One region of the Azospira sp. genome, then DNA from elsewhere that is predicted to be linked to it. Evidence: predicted binding sites of a transcription regulator. Region 1 holds the regulator's gene; each other region holds the start of a gene.
What was found. The regulator FNR, encoded in region 1, switches genes on or off when oxygen is low (the NO sensors DNR and NnrR bind a similar motif). The targets are predictions, from matches to a motif close to TTGANCTAGNTCAA.

Region 1 (4,186 bases):
CTGGGGCTGGTGCTCTATGCCTGCCAGGGGCTGGCCCTGGCGCTGGGCGGCAGCTTCGGCGGCCTGGCGCCCCTGCACGCCATCAGCATCGGCTATTTTGTTTCCATGCTGCTGGGCATGGTCACCCGGGTCACCCTGGGGCATTCGGGCCGGCCCATCAACGCCGGGGATCAGACCACCTGGCCCCTGTTCTGGCTGTTCCAGAGCGTGCCCCTGCTGCGCATCGCCGGCGAGTTCCTGCCCCTGTCCGGCCCCTTCAACCTGCAGTGGCTGGCCAGCCTGGCCTGGCTGCTGGTGTTCGCCCTGTGGGTGCGGCGCCACGGCGCCATGTACCTGCGGCCCCGGCCCGACGGCCAGCCCGGCTGACGGATCGCGGAGCCATCCCATGTACCTGGCCCTCAAGCATCTGCACATCACCTGCGTCGTCCTCTCCGGCCTCGGATTCCTCCTGCGCGGATTCTGGATGCTGCAGGAGTCGCCTCGACTGCAGGGGCGCCTGCCGCGGGTGGCGCCCCATGTGGTGGATACCCTGCTGCTCGGCAGCGCCCTGGCCCTGGCCTTTCTCTCCGGCCAGTATCCCTTCGTCCAGGGCTGGCTGACGGCCAAGGTGCTGGCCCTGCTGGCCTACATCGGCTGTGGCAGCGTGGCCCTCAAGCGGGGGCGCAGCAAGGCGGTGCGGGGCATCTTTTTCGTCATGGCCCTGTCGTGTTTCGCCTATATCGTTTCCGTTGCCCTGACGCGTCATCCCGCCGGCTTCTTCGCCGGTCTGTGAAAGGAATTGCATGAGCCACAGCCTGTTGGGCGCCGCCGCCCCCAGTTTCGACGAACCCCTGGAAATGCTGGATGCCTGTCACGGTCGCATCCAGGCCCAGATCGAGACCCTGCGTCGCCTGGTGCAGCACCTGCCCCGGCACGGTGCCGACCAGGCTGCCCGGGAGGCGGCCCAGGGCGTGCTGCGCTATTTCTCCGTGGCCGCTCCCCATCACCATGCGGACGAGGAGGATGACCTCTTTCCCGCCCTGCGGGCGAGCCAGGCGGTGGCCCGGGAAGCGGCGGTGGCGGCTCAGGTGGAGGCCCTCATCGAGCGCATCCTGGCCGATCACCGGCGCATGGACCGGGCCCGGGACGAGGTGCTGGCCCGCCTGCAGGCCATCGTCGCGGCCCAGCCGGGGGAATGCAGCGAGGCCCTGCCGGCGGCCATGGTGGAAGGGCTGGCCGAGCTTTATCTGGGACACATCGATCTGGAAACCCGGGAGCTGCTGCCCCTGGGGCGGCGCCTGCTGTCCCCCGAGCAGGCGGCCGCCGTCGGCCGCAGCATGGCGGCACGGCGGGGGGCGGTGTTTCCGGAAGGGGAACAGTAGGACTGCCGGCACTCCTGGACTAAGCCCGGGCAATAATCCGGGCAATAAAAAAAGCGGCTCCGCGGAGCCGCTTTTTTGTTTGACGCTTGCCCGGGATCAGGCCGACTGGTGGGTCATCAGCTTTTTCAGGCCCGGGATGTCCAGGATGCGGATGTGCTTTTGCTGCACGGCGATCAGACCTTCTTCCTGGAAGCGGGAGAAGGCGCGGGAAACGGTTTCCAGCTTGAGGCCCAGGTAGCTGCCGATTTCTTCCCGGGTCATGCGCAGGTAGAACTCGGCGTGGGAATAGCCGCGGGCGGTGAAGCGCTGGGAGAGATTGAGGAGGAAGGCGGCCAGCCGTTCTTCCGCCCGCATGGTGCCGAGCAGCATCATGACCCCGTGGTCGCGCACGATCTCCCGGCTCATCACCTTGTGGAAGTGGTGCTGCAGGGCCACGATCTCCCGGGACAGGCCTTCCAGGCGGGGGAAGGGGATGATGCAGACTTCGCTGTCTTCCAGGGCCACCGCGTTACAGGAATGGTGTTCGGTGCTGATGCCGTCCAGGCCCAGCAGCTCGCCGGCCATCTGGAAGCCGGTGACCTGGTCGCGGCCGTCTTCCAGCAGCACGTCGGTCTTGAAGAAACCGGCGCGGATGGCGTAGATGGATTCGAAGGCCTCCCCGGCCCGGTACAGGTGGTCGCCGCGCTTGATCTTGCGGCGGGTGCTGACCAGTTCGTCCAGCTTGGACATCTCGGTCTCGTTGAGACCGTAGGGAAGACACAGTTCTTGCAGGTTACAGTTCGAGCAGGCGGTCTTGATGACCGACAGGGTAATTTCTTGGGCGCTGGTCTTCTTCAACGGCATGCTGTTCCTCGCTGGGCCAAGGGCGTTCGGATGGTGGTAACCTGCGCCGGAAGGCCCTTTGGAAGCCTTTGATCCAGGTCAACGTGCCCCAGTTCCTGCACCACGATAATAAGCCGCACCTAATGTGTGGTTCTGCAACGACTGTTTTTCAATGACATTTACCGCCAACAACCTGGTTTTCGATCCCCAGATCATCCGCCGCTTCGACGTCAATGGACCGCGCTACACGTCCTATCCGACGGCTGACCGTTTTGTCGAAGCCTTCGATGCCGAGGCCCTGAAGCTGTGGTTGGGCAAACGCAACATCGGCGGTATCAGCCGACCGCTGTCATTATACTTCCACATCCCCTTCTGTAACACCATCTGCTACTACTGCGCCTGTAACAAGATCATCACCAAGGATCACGGCCGCAGCGCCAAGTACATCAAGTACCTGGGCAAGGAGATGGCCCTGCAGGCCGAGTACCTGCTGGACGGGGATCGGGAAGTCTCCCAGCTGCACTGGGGCGGCGGCACGCCCACCTTCCTCTCCCATGAGGAAATGCACCAGCTGATGGACCTCACCCACCGCCATTTCAAGCTGGTGGATGGGGCCGAGATTTCCATCGAAGTGGATCCGCGCAAGGTGGACCGGCCCACCGTGGCCCTGCTCGGCGAGCTGGGCTTCAACCGCATGAGCCTGGGCGTCCAGGATTTCGACGAGCGGGTGCAGCAGGCCATCAATCGCATCCAGACCGAGGAAGAAACCTTCACGGTGATGGACCAGGCGCGCAAGAGCGGCTTCAAGTCCATCAGCGTGGACCTCATCTACGGCCTGCCCCACCAGACGGTGATGGGCTTCAACCGCACCCTGGAGCGGGTCCTGGCCATGGACCCGGAGCGTCTCTCCATCTACAACTATGCCCACCTGCCGGGCCTCTTCAAGCCCCAGCGGCGCATCAACGAGAGCGACCTGCCCAACGCCGACACGCGCCTGCAGCTGCTCTCCCTGGCCATCAAGAAGCTGACCGATGCCGGCTACGTCTTCATCGGCATGGACCACTTCGCCAAGCCGGACGACGAGCTGGCCGTGGCCCAGCGCCAGGGCCGGCTGCACCGCAATTTCCAGGGCTACTCCACCCATGCGGACTGCGACATGCTGTCCTTCGGCATTTCCTCCATCGCCAAGGTGGGGCCCACCTACAGCCAGAACTACCGCACCCTGGACGAGTACTACGACCGCCTGGACGCCGGCGTGCTGCCGGTGCTGCGGGGCATCGAGCTGACCGCCGACGACCTGCTGCGCCGTTCCATCATCCAGGCCCTGATGTGCCATTTCGAAATCTCCACCGAGTCCATCGAAATCGCCCACCTGATCGACTTCAAGAAGTACTTCGCCGCCGAACTGGAGGACCTGAAGGAACTGGAGCGGGGCGGGCTGGTGAAGGTGGACGACAAATGGATCACCGTGCTGCCCCCGGGACGTCTCCTGGTGCGGGCCATCTCCATGGTGTTCGACAAATATCTGCGCGCCGATCGGCAGCGCACCCGTTACAGCAAGGTCATCTGACCGGGCTACGGGATACCGCGTTTAACTTGAGGCAAGCCTCAGGGGGGAAAAGCCGGGCGCTGGGGGAAACCCCAGTGCCCGGTATAATTTTGGCCATGGCCTTTTTCACTTTCCGCACGGCGCTCCCACGTGGCTGACTCCTTCCTGCCCACCCTGCTTTCCGTCCTCCTCGTCGGCTTTCTCGGCGGCACCCACTGCATCGGCATGTGCGGCGGCATCGTCGGCGCCCTCTCTCTGGGGCAGGCCGGAGGCAGCCGCTGGTCCCTGCATCTGGCCTACAACCTGGGGCGTATCGCCAGCTATGGCCTGGCCGGCCTCCTGGCGGGGGCCGTCGGCGCGGCCGGCGCCCACCTGGGAGAGCAATGGTCCCTGCGCCTGGTGCTCTACGTGCTGGCCAACCTGATGCTGGTGGCCCTGGGCCTTTATCTGCTTG
Region 2 (4,186 bases), on a different contig from region 1:
TCGCCTTCGATGGAGAGCTGGCGATTGAAGAACAGGGTGTCCGGGTCCTCCTGGCGGCTGACCAGCTGCAGGTAGGCGGAGAGGTCGGCGCGGAAGGTCAGGTCGGGCTCGCCGGCGGCGCCGAAGACGGGACGGAACCAGCCGTTGGCGTAGGTGAAGCGGGCTTCGCCGCCGGTGTCGTTCACCGCCACCAGGAAGGTCTTGCCCGCCAGGCTCTGCAGGCTGTCTTCCGGCAACAGCTTCAGCTTGGCCGCGGTGTTGAGGCCGGAGACCAGGGCCAGGGCGTGGGGCCACTGGGGCAGGCGGGCACCGATCTTGGCGACGAACTCGGGCAGCTTGAAGGTGGGAATGGTGAAGTGGCTCATGTCAGGCTCCTGCATGCAGTTCGGTGGTGGCCGCCGCTGCCAGATCGATGCCGGCGCGGCCGAACCAGTAGCCGTCGCACAGGCCGTGCTCGGCCCACTGGGGCTGTTCCGCCACCTCTTCGCCGCGGCGGGCGCGCTCGAAGGCGGCGACGATGGCGGCAGTATGCGCCGGTTGGGGGCTGATGCGCACGGCGTCGATGCCCATCTGCGACAGTTCGGGCATCAGGTGCAGCAGGCTGTAGGTCTGGGCCGACATGGTCTGGATGCCGTTGATGACCAGGAAGGGCTGCTTTTCCCGGGTCAGCAGGGTCAGGCCCTCGCTGTGGTCCAGGCACTTGAACTGGCAGTCGTCCTTGTTCAGGTTGTAGTGCCGGGCGGTGAAGCAGCGGGCGGAGAAGGCCAGGGGAATCTTGCCGAAGGCGAAGACCTCCGTCTCCATGCCTGCCGGACGCGCCTGGTGCAGGGTCTGCACCAGTTCCCGGGTCGCCTCCAGGGGCGGCACCCAGCGCTTGGCGCCGAGGCCGGCGAAGTAGGCCAGGGCCGATTCGTTGTAGATGTTGAGGTGGGGGCCGCAGACGAAGGGCAGCTGCTTTTCCCGAGCCAGGCTGACGGCGCCCAGGTCGTTGGCCTCGAGGGAGCAGTTGCCCTCCTCCACCAGACGGCGCAGGGCCTTCAGGTCGCTTTCCGATTCCAGCAGGGCCTGGGCCGAGATCACCACCTCCTTGCCCGATTCGGCCAGGTCCCTGGCCAGGCCGATCCAGTCGCTGGTGCGCAGCTGCTGGCGGCGGGAGCACACCACTTCGCCCAGGTAGATGCGGTCCAGGGGCGTCTCCAGCATGGAGGCGTAGAAATTCATCACTTCCTGCTTGGGCCAGAACCACAGCAGGGGGCCGAGGGAGAGTTTCATGGTCATGTTCGTGCTTTCCTCTCTCAGCGCCAGGGCCGGTTGTAGGCGCCCAGGGTGGCCTGGTGGCCCTCGGAAACCTTGGTCAGTTCGGCCTGCCAGGAAGGCTTGACGCTGTAGCGGTCGTTGCCGTCCTTGAGGCTGTCCAGGGCGGCACGCAGGGTGCGGGTGACCTGGGTGACGTAGGCGGGGCTGCGCTGGCGGCCTTCGACCTTGATGGCGCGGACGCCGATCTTGACGATCTCCGGCAGCACCGAGAGGACGTTGAGGGAGGTGGGTTCCTCCAGGGCGTAGTAGGTCTCGCCCTGGACTTCGAAGCGGCCCTTGCACAGGGTCGGGTAGCCGGCGTTTTCCTGGTCGCCGTAGCTGTCGATGAGGATGCCGTTGAGGCGGGCGTCCATGCGGCCCGGATTCTTTTCCCAGCGCACGTACTTGGCCGGGGAACAGGCGCCGACGGTGTTGGGGGATTCGCCGCAGGCGTAGGAAGAAAGCCAGCAGCGGCCCTCGTTCATGACGCAGAGGCTGCCGAAGCCGAACACCTCGATCTCCACCGGGGTGTTCTTGATGACGTGCTCCACCTGGGCCAGGGTCAGCACCCGGGGCAGCACGGCGCGGCGGATGCCGAATTCCTTGTGGCAGAAATTGACCGCCTCGTAATTGGTGGCGGAACCCTGCACGGAGAGGTGCAGGTTGAGGTCCGGGTATTTCTCCCGGGCGTAGGCCAGCAGGCCCACGTCGGCCAGGATCAGGGCGTCCACGCCGAGGCCGGCGGCCACGTCCACCGCCTCCCGCCAGGCCTGCACGCGGCCGGGCTGGGCATAGGTGTTGAGGGCCAGCAGCACTTCCTTGCCGCGGCTCTGGGCGTAATGCAGCCCTTCGGCCATGGTCTTCTCGTCGAAATTGAGGCCGGCGAAGTTGCGGGCGTTGGTGTCGTTCTTGAAGCCCAGGTAGACGGTGTCGGCGCCGTTATCGACGGCGGCTTTGAGCGCCGGCAGGCTGCCGGCGGGGCAGACCAGTTCGGGCAAGGGATTGTTCGACATGGCAAAAATGGAGAATCCGGGGAAGCCGGGAGTATAGCCCCGCCCCCGCGCAACCCCTTGATTTCGGTCAAACAGGGGGCAGGGAGCGCCCGGCGGACTGCAGCCGGGCCGGGGCAAACGTGTAAGCTGATGCGCTCCCCATGCCCCGAATGAATCCCATGAAGTGCGTCGATGCAGCCTGGAAAGCCCATGAGGCGGAACTGATGCGGTTCATCGCCGCCCGCCTGCCCGACCGGGAGGAGGCCCGGGACCTGCTCCAGGAGGTTTTCCTGCGGGCGCTGCGGCAACCCGATGCCCTGTGCGGAGTGGAAAATCCCCGGGCCTGGCTGTTCCAGGTGGCCCGCAACCTGCTGATCGACCGCTTCCGCCTGCAGCGGCAGCAATTGCCCCTGGACGAAGACTGGCCCGCCGCCGAGAGCCCCGAAGTCCCCCCGGTGGACAGGCTGGCCGACTGCCTGCCCCGGGTTCTCGGCGAACTGGCGGAGGCCGACCGGGAGGCCATCCGCCTGTGCGACATCGAAGGCCTGAGCCAGCAGGAGTTCGCCCAGCGCCAGGGACTCTCCCTGGCCGCGGCCAAGTCCCGCGTGCAAAGGGCCCGCCGCCGGCTGCGGGCCCGCCTGGTGCAGGCCTGCCAGGTGCGTTTCGACGGCGAAGGCCAGGTCTGCTGCTTCGTGCCCCGGCCGCCCCTCCTTCCCCGGGATTAGCTGCATCCTTTTTGCCCCTGCTTCGTCTTCTGTGCGAGATGCCCCGTTGCCGGCCACGGCCGGGGCCAACACCGCCTTTCGCGAACAGGAGTGAAGATGAATGTGGAAATGAACACGGCGGCCCCGGCAAGGGGCCTGGGATGGCGCTGGCTATGCGGCACGGCGGCAGCCGCCGGACTTTGGTTCTGGCTCTACGGCAATCTGACGGCCATGGCCGATTTCGTCGTTGCCGCCCTGGGACAGAGCCGTCAGACGGCCCTGGGCGAAGCCCTGCACTTCTTCGTCTATGACACGCCCAAGGTCCTGCTGCTGCTGACCGGCATCGTCTTCCTGATGGGCGTGATCCAGACCTTCTTCGCACCGGAGCGCACCCGCGCCCTGCTCTCCGGCAGGCGCACCGGGGTGGGCAACGTCCTGGCGGCCTGCCTGGGCATCGTCACGCCCTTCTGCTCCTGCTCCGCCGTGCCCTTTTTCATCGGCTTCCTCTCGGCGGGCGTGCCCCTGGGAGTGACCTTTTCGTTCCTCATCGCCGCCCCCATGATCAACGAGGTGGCCCTGGCCCTGCTCTTCGGCATGTTCGGCTGGCAGGTGGCCCTGCTCTACCTGGGACTGGGGCTGCTGGTCGCCATCCTGGCCGGACTGGTGATCGGCCACCTGAAGATGGAGGCCCACCTGGAAGACTGGGTGCGGGCGATCCAGGCGGGCGCCCCCGCCAGCTTTGCCGGCGGCGGCATGAGCTGGGTGCAGCGGGGCCGCACCGGCCTGGACCATGTGCGGGACATCGTCGCCAAGGTGTGGCCCTACGTGGTGGCCGGCATCGCCCTGGGCGCGGGCATCCACGGCTACGTGCCGGAGGACTTCATGGCCTCCTTCATGGGCAAGGACGTGTGGTGGGCGGTGCCGGCGGCAGTCGTGCTCGGCGTGCCCATGTACACCAACGCGGCCGGCATCATCCCGGTGGTGGAGGCCCTCATCGGCAAGGGCGCGGCCCTGGGCACGGTCCTGGCCTTCATGATGAGCGTCATCGCCCTTTCGGCGCCGGAGATGATCATTCTGCGCAAGGCCCTCAAGCCCCGCCTGATCGCCACTTTCGCCGGCGTGGTGGCCCTGGGCATCCTCCTCGTCGGTTACGTCTTCAACGCCGTTCTATAAGGAAGCATGATGAAAGAAGTG
Region 3 (4,186 bases), on a different contig from region 1:
GGATCACCCATTCGCCGATGGGCACGATCAGGCCCGTGTCCTCGGCGATGCCGATGAAGCGGCCCGGGGCCAGCAGGCCCAGTTCCGGATGCTGCCAGCGGATCAGGGCCTCGGCACCGATCACTTCCTGGGTGCGCAAATCGATCTGGGGCTGGTAGTGCAGCACGAACTCGTTGCGCGCCAGGGCCAGGCGCAGGTCGTTACTCAGGCGCAGGCGCTCGCCCACGTCCTTGTCCATTTCCCGGTCGAAAAAGCGGTAGCCGTTGCGGCCGGCGCCCTTGGCCCGGTACATGGCCGTATCCGCCTTTTTCAGCAGGGTGTCGAAATCGCCGCCGTCGTCGGGGAAAAGGGAAACGCCGATGGAAACGGAGGTGGACAGGTCGTGGCCCTGGATTTCGAAGGGCGCCTGCATCTGCTCCACGATGCGGCTCACCAGGCTCTCCGCCAGCCGGGACTGCTCCAGGTCTTCCAGCAGGATGAGGAACTCGTCGCCACCCTGGCGGCTGACCGTGCTGCCGGCCGGCACCAGGGACTGCAGGCGCTGGCCGATGGCCTGCAGCAGCAGGTCGCCCAGGGTGTGGCCGAGGGAGTCGTTCACCGTCTTGAAATTGTCCAGATCGATATAGACCAGGCCCACCCGGGAGGACTGGTCCCGGGCCCGCTCCACCGCCCGCTCGAAACGTTCCCGCACCAGGATGCGGTTGGGCAGTTCGGTCAGGGGGTCGTGGTAGGCGAGGAACTGGATGCGCGCCTCCGCCGCCTGGCGCTCGGCCATCTCCAGGCTCAGGCGCAGGTAGGGATCGCGCACGCTGGAGACGAACACTGCCTTGTAGATCCAGAAATAGGCGATGACCTTGTAGGTGTGGCCGAGCAGCTGGAACACGTCATTGACGTTGGAGTACAGGGTGAAGCACAGCTCCGAGAGGATGGTGATGAGCACCGCGGTAAACAGGTTGGCGGCGTCGAAGGCGGGCTTGCCCTGGGTCTTCGGATAGAGGATCACCGCAGTGGCGCCGAGGATGGCGATGAGGCCGTATTCGGCGGCGATCTTGAGACCGGTGAGGCCCACCCCGGGCACGAACATGGTGGGCCAGAAATCCGGCAGGTAAAGCTCCGAGACGAACACCGCGGCGGTCACCAGCAGGGCCCACAGCATCAGCCGGTAGCGGTCCCGGGGGCGGGCCAGGGGCTGCCAGGGGCGCAGGGCGATGGTGAGCAGGGTCAGGGCCGCCACGTAGCGGGCCGCCAGCCAGAAGGTGATGGCCTTCTGGGGCGAGGAGGGCGTGACGAAGTCGGGCATGCCCCGGTAGGAGAGGGTATGGCCGAAATCCAGCAGGGCCACGGCGAGGAAGCCGCAGGCCAGGATCATCAGGTTGCCCGCCCGCTCCCGGCTGTAGGCATGCCAGGAGACGGCGAAGACCAGCACGGAGACGACGAAGGAGAAGCTCTCCATCACCGTGTGCAGGGTCAGGGGGAAGATGGTGTCGCTCTGTTTGAGGCCGCCCAGGGGCGGCAGCAGCCAGACCACGACGAAAAGCAGGGAAAGGACGATCACCAGGCCCCAAGGAATGGGGCTGTAGCGGGTCAGGGGAGCGGCCTCCGGGGGGGCGGCTGCGGGCGTCGAGAGAATGGGCAGGGGCCGGGACATGGGTGGGTGGGAAAACAAGCCTTCTGGGGAATCGGGGCTGTTACTCGAACCGCCGGCCTGCCGGCATGGGGCGGGCCTTGTTGTGGGTCATTCTCATTAACCCCGATGCGGCGGAAAACCGCACCAGGCAAAGCCCGATCAGGCTAACCGAAGCCCGGTGACTTTTCAAATCACCTACATCCTGCGGGGGCTTTTTTTCGCTTTTGATTCACATCATAAACCTGGGTTTCCGTAGGGGCATAGAGTGGTCGAACCTTGAGCCGGCCCTTCGAGCCGTGCCTGCCGATTGGGGGAATCATCCGTGAATATTTCCAGCATTCTGGTCAACGCCGGGCCGCAGCAGATCGCGGCCGTCGAGGCGGGTCTGGCGACCTTGGCGGGCGTGGAGGTCCACGCCGTCTCCGAAGAGGGCCGCATGATCGTCACCATCGAGAGCGACGGCGACCGGGAAACCACCCAAACCTACGAGGCGATACAGCAGCTGCCGGGCGTCATGTCCCTGGCCATGGTGTATCACCACTTCGAACCTGATCCCGAGAAGGAGTCCTGAGATGAACCTGACCCGTCGCGACTTTATCAAGAGCAGCGCCGTCGCCGCCGCCGCCAACGCCGCCGGCATGGCGGTGCCCGGCGTATCCGAAGCCCTGGCGCAGCAGCCGAAGAATGACGGCATCCGCTGGGACAAGGGCGTCTGCCGCTTCTGCGGCACCGGCTGCGGTGTCCTGGTGGGCACCAAGGACGGCCGCGTGGTGGCCACCCAGGGCGATCCGGAAGCGCCGGTGAACCGGGGCCTCAACTGCATCAAGGGTTACTTCCTCTCCAAGATCATGTACGGCAAGGACCGCCTGACCCAGCCCCTGCTGCGCATGAAGAACGGCCAGTACGACAAGAACGGCGACTTCACCCCCATTTCCTGGGACCAGGCCTACGACATCATGGCCGAGAAGTGCAAGGCCGCCCTCAAGGCCGGCGGCCCGCGCAACATCGCCATGTTCGGCTCCGGCCAGTGGACCATCTGGGAAGGCTACGCCGCCGCCAAGCTGTGGAAGGCCGGGTTCCGCTCCAACAACCTGGACCCCAACGCCCGCCACTGCATGGCTTCCGCCGTGGCCGGCTTCATGCGCACCTTCGGCATCGACGAGCCCATGGGCTGCTATGACGATGCGGAGCACGCCGACGTGTTCGCCCTGTGGGGCTCCAACATGGCGGAGATGCACCCCATCCTCTGGTCCCGCATCACCGACCGCCGCCTCAACGCCAAGCACGTCAAGATCCACGTGCTGTCCACCTTCACCCACCGCTCCTGCGAGCTGGCCGACAACGAGCTGATCTTCAAGCCCCAGTCCGACCTGGCCATCCTCAACTACATCGCCAACTACATCATCCAGAACGGCGCGGTGAACCAGGACTTCGTCAAGAACCACGTCAAGTTCAAGAAGGGCGTCACCGACATCGGCTACGGCCTGCGTCCCAACCACCCCCTGGAACAGGCCGCCGGCAACAACGGCTACCCGGGCCCGGACGGCAAGCCCAAGGGCGACCCCAACAAGGCCACCGACATCTCCTTCGACGAGTTCAAGGCCTTCGTCGCCGAATACACGCTGGACAAGACCCACGAGATTTCCGGCGTGCCGAAGGAGAACCTGGAAGCCCTGGCCAAGGCCTATGCCGATCCCAAGGTGAAGGTCGTCTCCTACTGGACCATGGGCTTCAACCAGCACACCCGGGGCACCTGGGTGAACAACATGATCTACAACGTGCACCTGCTGGTGGGCAAGATCTCCGAACCGGGCAACGGCCCCTTCTCCCTCACCGGCCAGCCTTCCGCCTGCGGCACGGCCCGGGAAGTGGGCACCTTCGCCCATCGCCTGCCCGCCGACATGGTGGTGGTCAATCCCAAGCACCGGGAAATCACCGAGAAGCTGTGGAAGCTGCCCGCCGGCACCATCCCCGACTGGGTGGGTCTGCACGCCGTGGCCCAGAGCCGCGCCCTGAAGGACGGCAAGGTGGCCTTCTTCTGGTCCACCACCACCAACAACATGCAGGCCGGCCCCAACATCAACGGCGAGGTCTACCCGGGCTGGCGCAATCCGGCCGCCTTCGTGGTGCACTCCGACGTCTATCCCACCGTCTCCGCCCTGGCTGCCGACCTGATCCTGCCCTCCGCCATGTGGATGGAGAAGGAAGGCGCCTACGGCAACGCCGAGCGCCGCACCCAGTTCTGGCGCCAGCAGGTCAAGCCCCAGGGCCAGGCCCGCTCCGACGTGCTGCAGTACGTGGAATTCTCCAAGCGCTTCAAGATGGAGGAAGTGTGGCCCGCCGAGCTGCTGGACAAGGCGCCCGAGTACAAGGGAAAAACCCTCTATGACGTGCTCTACGCCAACGGCGAAGTGAACAAGTACCCCGTCTCCGACCAGCTGAAGGGCTTCGAGAACGAGGAAGGCAAGGTCCTCGGCTTCTACCTGCAGAAGGGCCTGTTCGAGGAATACGCCGCCTTCGGCCGCGGCCATGGCCACGACCTGGCCGCCTTCGACACCT

Region 2: ubiU (ubiquinone anaerobic biosynthesis protein UbiU) is a predicted target of FNR. The motif match lies at 2,367-2,380, and genes of this name have one in related genera.
Region 3: OEL49_RS14330 (chaperone NapD) is a predicted target of FNR. The motif match lies at 1,852-1,865, and genes of this name have one in related genera.

The regions. Positions count from the first base shown of each region.
Region 1 is NZ_JAOTRW010000004.1:135,739-139,924, reverse strand. Features, by position in the region: gene OEL49_RS06520 (NnrS family protein) at 1-366, shown strand, start outside; gene OEL49_RS06515 (SirB2 family protein) at 386-772, shown strand; gene OEL49_RS06510 (hemerythrin domain-containing protein) at 783-1,361, shown strand; gene fnr (fumarate/nitrate reduction transcriptional regulator Fnr) at 1,458-2,204, opposite strand; gene hemN (oxygen-independent coproporphyrinogen III oxidase) at 2,356-3,753, shown strand; gene OEL49_RS06495 (sulfite exporter TauE/SafE family protein) at 3,883-4,186, shown strand, end outside.
Region 2 is NZ_JAOTRW010000005.1:331,368-335,553, forward strand. Features, by position in the region: gene ubiT (ubiquinone anaerobic biosynthesis accessory factor UbiT) at 1-365, opposite strand, end outside; gene OEL49_RS09680 (U32 family peptidase) at 367-1,278, opposite strand; gene ubiU (ubiquinone anaerobic biosynthesis protein UbiU) at 1,296-2,309, opposite strand; gene sigZ (RNA polymerase sigma factor SigZ) at 2,450-3,013, shown strand; gene OEL49_RS09695 (permease) at 3,110-4,165, shown strand; gene OEL49_RS09700 (thioredoxin family protein) at 4,175-4,186, shown strand, end outside.
Region 3 is NZ_JAOTRW010000009.1:135,124-139,309, forward strand. Features, by position in the region: gene OEL49_RS14325 (putative bifunctional diguanylate cyclase/phosphodiesterase) at 1-1,648, opposite strand, end outside; gene OEL49_RS14330 (chaperone NapD) at 1,950-2,198, shown strand; gene napA (nitrate reductase catalytic subunit NapA) at 2,200-4,186, shown strand, end outside.